One region of the Kitasatospora sp. NBC_01266 genome, then DNA from elsewhere that is predicted to be linked to it. Evidence: riboswitches for the same ligand, from Rfam matches in the RefSeq annotation. Region 1 holds a riboswitch; the other holds the start of a gene.
What was found. A riboswitch is a leader RNA that binds a small molecule or an ion and turns the genes downstream of it on or off. The one in region 1 is predicted to bind glycine.
Positions count from the first base shown of each region.

Region 2: it holds a riboswitch for glycine, as region 1 does, so the genes downstream of both, gcvP (aminomethyl-transferring glycine dehydrogenase) here and gcvT (glycine cleavage system aminomethyltransferase GcvT) in region 1, are expected to answer to the same signal.

Region 1 is NZ_CP108458.1:5,530,647-5,534,042, forward strand. It holds gene glyA (serine hydroxymethyltransferase) at 1-394, opposite strand, end outside; gene gcvH (glycine cleavage system protein GcvH) at 472-852, opposite strand; gene gcvT (glycine cleavage system aminomethyltransferase GcvT) at 931-2,049, opposite strand; glycine riboswitch at 2,199-2,304, opposite strand; gene OG403_RS24210 (enhanced serine sensitivity protein SseB C-terminal domain-containing protein) at 2,483-3,304, shown strand.
Region 2 is NZ_CP108458.1:1,104,031-1,107,426, reverse strand. It holds gene OG403_RS04990 (MFS transporter) at 1-153, opposite strand, end outside; gene OG403_RS04985 (PRC and DUF2382 domain-containing protein) at 336-1,442, opposite strand; glycine riboswitch at 1,611-1,716, shown strand; glycine riboswitch at 1,718-1,845, shown strand; gene gcvP (aminomethyl-transferring glycine dehydrogenase) at 1,948-3,396, shown strand, end outside.

The sequences.
Region 1 (3,396 bases):
TCATGCCGTGGGTCAGGTGGCCGCCGTGCGCCAGGTTCAGGCCCAGGATGGTGTCACCCGGCTGGATCAGCGCGAACATCGCGGCGGCGTTGGCCTGCGCGCCGGAGTGCGGCTGGACGTTGGCGGCCTCGGCGCCGAACAGCGCCTTGATCCGGTCGATGGCGATCTGCTCGACCACGTCGACGTGCTCGCAGCCGCCGTAGTAGCGCTTGCCGGGGTAGCCCTCGGCGTACTTGTTGGTGAGTACCGACCCCTGGGCCTCCATGACCGCCACCGGGGCGAAGTTCTCGGAAGCGATCATTTCGAGGGTGGACTGCTGGCGGTGCAGCTCGGCGTCGACCGCGGCGGCGATCTCCGGGTCGAGTGCGTGCAGGGACTGGTTGAGAACCGTCATGGTGGCGTCTTCCCGTGGGGCAGGTCGGGTGGGAGCGGCGAGGGCGGCCGCCGCGCTGCGACCGCCCGCTACGTCCGTCAGGACTTGGTGAACTCGCTGTACTCGTCGGCGCTCAGCAGGTCCGCGGGGGCCTCGCTGACCTTCAGCTTGAACAGCCAGCCACCCTCGAAGGCCTCCGAGTTGACCAGGGCCGGCTCGGCGGTGACGGCCTCGTTGACCTCGGTGACCTCGCCGGTGGCCGGGGAGTACAGGTCACTGACGGACTTGGTGGACTCGAGCTCGCCACAGGTCTCACCGGCGGTGACCGTGTCGCCGACCTCGGGCAGCTGCACGTAGACGATGTCGCCGAGGGCGCCGGCCGCGTGCTCGGTGATCCCGACGGTCGACACGCCGTCAGCGTCGGCGGCGGTCAGCCACTCGTGGTCCTTGCTGTACTGCAGGTGCTGCGGGTTGCTCATGGTGCTCATTCTCCAGGATGGGAAGCGGGTGTGCGGGAACGGTCCGCCGGGCGGACGGTCAACGGGGGAGGTCGGACCTCAGCGGGCGCGCTTGTAGAACGGCAGCGCGACGACCTCGACCGGCTCGTGCTTGCCGCGCACGTCCACCGCGACGGCGGTGCCGGGGGCGGCGAAGGCGGCCTCCACGTAGGCGATCGCGATCGGCTTGCCGAGCGTCGGGGAGGGGGCGCCGGAGGTGATCCGGCCGATCGCGGTGCCCTCGGCGGAGACCACCGCGTACTCGGCGCGCGGCACCCGCTTGCCCTCGGAGACCAGGCCGACCAGCTTGCGCGGCGGGTTCGACTCGGCCTTCGCGGCCGCCTCCTCCAGCGCCTTGCGGCCGACGAACTCGCCGCCGTTGGTGGTCTTGTCGAAGCGCACCACCCGGCCCAGGCCCGCGTCGAACGGGGTCAGCGAGGTGTCCAGCTCGTGCCCGTAGAGCGGCATGCCGGCCTCCAGGCGCAGCGTGTCGCGGCAGGACAGCCCGCACGGCACCAGGCCCACCGGGGCGCCGGCCTCGGTCAGCGCCTGCCACAGGTGCTCGGCGTCGGCGGGGGCGCAGAAGACCTCGAAGCCGTCCTCGCCGGTGTAGCCGGTGCGGGCCAGCCAGACCTGCTTGCCGGCCACCGTGGCGGGCAGCAGCGCGTAGTACTTGAGGCCGGGCAGGTCGGCGTCGGTGAGCGAGGCGAGGATGCCGTTCGCCTCCGGGCCCTGGACGGCGAGCAGCGCGTACGCGTCGCGGTCGTCGCGCACCACGGCGTCGAAGCCGGCCGCGCGCTCGGTCAGCGCGTCCAGCACCACCTGGGCGTTGGAGGCGTTGGCGACCACCATGAACTCCTGCTCGGCGGTCCGGTAGACGATCAGGTCGTCCAGGATCCCGCCGTCCTCGCGGCAGATCATCGTGTAGCGGGCGCGCAGCACGCCGAGCGCGGAGATGAAGCCGACCAGCGCGTGGTCGAGCAGCTCGCCGGCCTGCGGGCCGGACACGGTGATCTCGCCCATGTGCGAGAGGTCGAAGAGACCGGCCTTGGTCCGGACCGCGAGGTGCTCCTCGCGCTCGCTGCCGTAGCGCAGCGGCATGTCCCAGCCGGCGAAGTCGGTCATGGTCGCGCCCAGGGCACGGTGCAGCGCGTCGAGCGCGGTCAGACGGGGGGACATGGTGAGACTCCCGGTGTCGTGAATGGACATGCTGGGGTGGAGTCTCCCCGTCTGTCGTCACAACCTGAGAGCTTCACCGCATCAAGGATGACGTGGCTTGCACCGTGGGTGGGCGCACGGCACGGCCGTGTTCCACTTTCCAGATTCGCCTCGCCCACGCGGTAGGGGGGCCTGAGAGATTCCGGGGAGGACTTGCTCCTTCGGCGCCGGTCCGTGCCGAGCTGCGGCACCTCCGGACTCTCCCGCGCGGGTTCGAGCGGCCAGTATGAAGTTCGTGTGTTCGGGCACATCATGGCATGCCGCCGCGCCCTGCGGGAGGGGGGATGGCGGCCGGGACCGGTCGCCGCCCGCCGCTGCGGCAGCGGCGGGCCCGCGCGGCGGGCGCCGGTAGGCTTCCCCTGCACATACGGCGGGAGAAGCGGGGCAGGGGCGGATGGGAACAGAGGGGTACGCCGCGGCGGAGCCGGGGTGGGCGCAGCCCGGCCAGGCGCCGGCCGGCAGTGGTTGGCCCGCCAACGAGCTGGAGCAGGTGCTCACCGCCGCGATCGGCGACCCGGGTGCCACGCCCCGGGTGATCGAGGTGCTGGCCCGCAGCCAGGTCTGGATCCCGCTGCCCGCGGGGGCCGACCCGGCCGGTGCGGCGCTGGACCTGCCGACCATCGAGCTGGCCGGTGCGCCCTATGTGCCGGTCTTCTCCTCCGAGGAGCAGTTCCTGCGGCACGCCCCCGGTCTGTCCTGCGCCCTCGCCCCGGTCTGGGAGTTCGCCCGCGGCCTGCCGCTGGGCATCGGGATCGCGGTCAACCCCGAGGCGCCGGTGGGCATCCCGGTGCCGCCCGAGGGGGTCGGCGAGCTGCGGCGCGGGCCGCGTGACGACCGCTGGGAGGCGGCCGGGCCGGCCCAGGGCGGCGCGGGGGTGCCCGAGGGCGCCCGGGTCGCGCTGCGCGAGCCGGAGCCGGCCGAGGAGCCGGCGGTCTTCCTGTACGCGGTGCGCGCCGAGCTGGCGGCGCTGGGCGGGGTGCTGACGGCGCGTCGGGCGCTGGCCTCGGTGGAGGGCGAGCCGACGGTGCTGTTCGTGGGCGTCCAGCTGGATCCGGCCGCGCCCGCCGACCCGGTGGAGGTGAACGCGGCGCTCGGCCGGGCGCTGGGCGCGGCGCCGCTGCCGGGCGGGGTGCACATGGTGCTGCTGGATCTGGTTGCCGACCCGGTGGTGGACTGGCTGGTGCAGCGGGTACGACCGTTCTACGAGCGCGGCTGAGCGGTGCGGTGCCGGCCAGGGCGTCGGCATGACGGGCGTCACCCACGCGCCGTAGGGTGGCGCCGACGCGCGGCGAGTGCGGTGGCGAGGAC
Region 2 (3,396 bases), 4.4 Mb from region 1:
GGAGACGTTCAGCTCCAACGCCAGCGACGGCAGGATCGGGACGACCGCGGTCTGGATCACGCTGTAGGCCAGCATCGCCAGGACGAGGGCGGGCAGCACTCGGGCGCTGGTCGGTTTCACGGCCGTTGCGGTGGGCTTGGCTGCCTCACTCACGGTGGCTCCTTCAGGAACGGGCTCGCGCGGCTTCTCAGCTGCTTCAAGCCAGCGATAGTCAATGAACTGAAGTAACCATGCCCAAAGTGCTTCAGTCTGTCAAATATCTACCGTTGAAGCTTTGCTGCGCACGACGGCCCGGACCCGCTGTCGCGGATCCGGGCCGGATGCTCCTCGGCTGCTCAGCCGCTGTGCCGACCACCCGCCCCAGGGGGCATCTGCGGGTGGGCCGGTCCGCCGTGGGTGTCGTGCGTGCCCGAGGCGGCGTTCGTGCTGTCGTGGATCTCCACCTGCTCGCGGCGCAGTTCCTCGCGGATCACCTTCTCCTCGGTGTACCGCTCCACCACCATCCGCACCCGCTCCAGCGGCGCCAGGTACTTGCGCACCGCCGGGCGCTCCTCGCGCAGGGTCACCTCCTCCACCGCCTCGGCGATCTCCTGCGCCGTGAGGGTGGCCCGCTCCGCCTCGCCGACCGGGACCCGCTCCACCCGGACCCGCTCGCGCACCACCTGGACGCGTCGCTCGACCGGCTCGGTCACCACGTACTTGCGCAGCCGGGCGGTGCCCAGCACGTGCCACTCGTTGGTGACCTCCAGCCGTTCCTCGCGCAGCGTCAGCTCGATCGGGCCGGGCGGCGGAGTGCTGCCCGGGGTGTGGGCGGCGCTCTGCTTCTGCGTCGCGTGCACCGGGTCGGGGGTGGGCGGGGCGGGGGTGGGCTGCGGCTCGGTCGGCTTGTCCAGGCCGATGGTGGCCGGTGCCGGCGTCGGGGTCGATGACCGGCCGGCGGTCTGCTGGGTGCCGGTGCCGGGGCCGGGGCCGGAGGCGGTGCTGGTGGGGCGGGCGGTGGTGGCCGCCGCAGCCGCGGCCGCCATCGGAGCACCGGGGGCGGTACCTGAGCCGACGCCGAAATCCAGGTCCCGGGCGCCGGCCGCGTGGTCGCCCGCGGGGCCGGTGCGCTCGGCGGGGCGGCCGGCGACGGGGGAGTCCAGCCCGTAGTAGCGGTAGAGCTGCAGCTCCTGGGCGGGTGACAGGTGCTGGCCGACCCCGAAGTCGGGGGACTCCTTGATCAGCGACTTGTCGTAGGGCACGCGCAGTTCCTCGCCGGAGAACTCGCTCGTGGTGAGTGGGACGAAGGCGTCCCGCCCGAAGATTCCGGTCCGCACGGCGGCCCACTCGGGCTCGCCCGTCGCGTCGTCGAGGTAGACCTCGTCCACCGTGCCGATCTTGTCGCCGTTGCGGTCGACGGCCTTGTGCCCGATCAGGTCTCGGGGATCGATGTCGGTCTGCACGCTTTCCTCCAGCTCGTCACTGCCTGCGATTCACACCAAAAGCCACGAAGGGGACGGCAGCGAGCCGAGCGCCGCCGTTTGTGCGCGTACTGGGCCATCTGGGGGAGTGGATTCGCTCACCTGAGCGGCTGCCCCGCAGGTCGGCGCTGGTACCCTGGGCGCGACCGCAGAACCCGCTCGGGAGAGTCCTCACCCTTGGAAACGCAGGGGAGTGAGGCGCCGAAGGAGCAAACCCTCCCCGGAATCTCTCAGGCATCCGTACCGTGTGGGATAGGTCACTCTGGAAAGCAGGGCAGGGCCGTCGGCGAGGGAGCCGGCGGGGACCACCCTCACCGACGGTGCAAGCCGACGGGGCGTGAGCTCCGTGCGGGCGAAGCTCTCAGGTCCCGATGACAGAGGGGGAGGCCTGTCGGGCTCGCCCGTCCAGGCTCATCCGCGCCCCACGGCGATGAGCCCTGCGGCGTGTGTGCCCTCGCCGGTCCGTGACCAGGAGGCCTCGACCACCATGACTGCCCAGCCGACCGCCGGTCGTCCCCGCAGCGCTGCCACCCTCGCCGAACTCGAAGCGGCCAGCCCCTTCGAGTCGCGGCACATCGGCCCCGACTCCGCCGCCCAGGAGAAGATGCTGGCGCAGGTCGGCTACGGCTCGCTCGACGAACTCTCCGCCGCCGCCGTCCCGGAGGCGATCCGCAGCATCACCGGCCTGGACCTGCCGGCCGGCCGTACCGAGGCCCAGGTGCTCGCCGAGCTGCGCGAGCTGGCCGACCGCAACCAGGTGCTCACCCCGATGATCGGGCTGGGCTACTACGGCACCTTCACCCCGCCGGTGATCCTGCGCAACGTCATGGAGAACCCGGCCTGGTACACCGCCTACACCCCGTACCAGCCGGAGATCTCGCAGGGTCGACTGGAGGCGCTGCTCAACTTCCAGACCCTGGTCTCGGACCTGACCGGCCTGCCCACCTCCGGCTCCTCGCTGCTCGACGAGGGCACCGCCGCCGCCGAGGCGATGGCGCTGGCCCGCCGGGTCACCAAGGTCAAGGGCGGCGTCTTCCTGGTCGACGCGGACACGCTGCCGCAGACCATCGCGGTGATCAGGACCCGCGCGCTGCCAACCGGCGTCGACGTGGTGGTGGCCGACCTCTCCGAGGGCATCCCGGCCGACATCGCCGAGGGCGGCGTCTTCGGTGTGCTGCTGCAGTACCCGGGTGCCTCCGGCGCGGTGCGCGACCTTGGCGCCGTGATCGAGCAGGCGCACGGGCTGGGCGCGATCGTCGCGGTCGCCGCGGACCTGCTCGCGCTCACCCTGCTCAAGTCGCCCGGCTCGCTCGGCGCCGACATCGCCTGCGGCACCTCGCAGCGGTTCGGCGTGCCGATGGGCTTCGGCGGCCCGCACGCCGGCTACCTCTCGGTGCGCGCCGAGTACGCCCGCTCGCTGCCGGGCCGCCTGGTCGGCGTCTCGGTGGACGCCGACGGCCACCGCGCCTACCGCCTGGCCCTGCAGACCCGCGAGCAGCACATCCGCCGCGAGAAGGCCACCAGCAACATCTGCACCGCCCAGGTGCTGCTCGCCGTGATGGCCTCGATGTACGCCGTCTACCACGGCCCCGACGGCCTGGCCGACATCGCCCGCCGCACCCACCGCTACGCCGCCGCGCTGGCCGCCGGTCTGCGGGCCGGCGGCGTGGAGCTGGCCCACGAGGCCTTCTTCGACACCGTCACCGCGAAGGTGCCGGGCCGGGCCTCGGCCGTGCTGGCCGCCGCCCGCGAGGCCGGTGTCAACCTGTACCAGGTGGACGCCGACACCGTCTCGATCTCCTGCGACGAGACCACCACCCGCGAGCACCTGGCCGTGGTCTGGGCCGCCTTCGGTGTCGCGGGCGTGGACGCGGACGCGATCGCCGAGACCCTGCCGGCCGCCCTGCTGCGCGAGGACGAGTACCTCACCCACCCG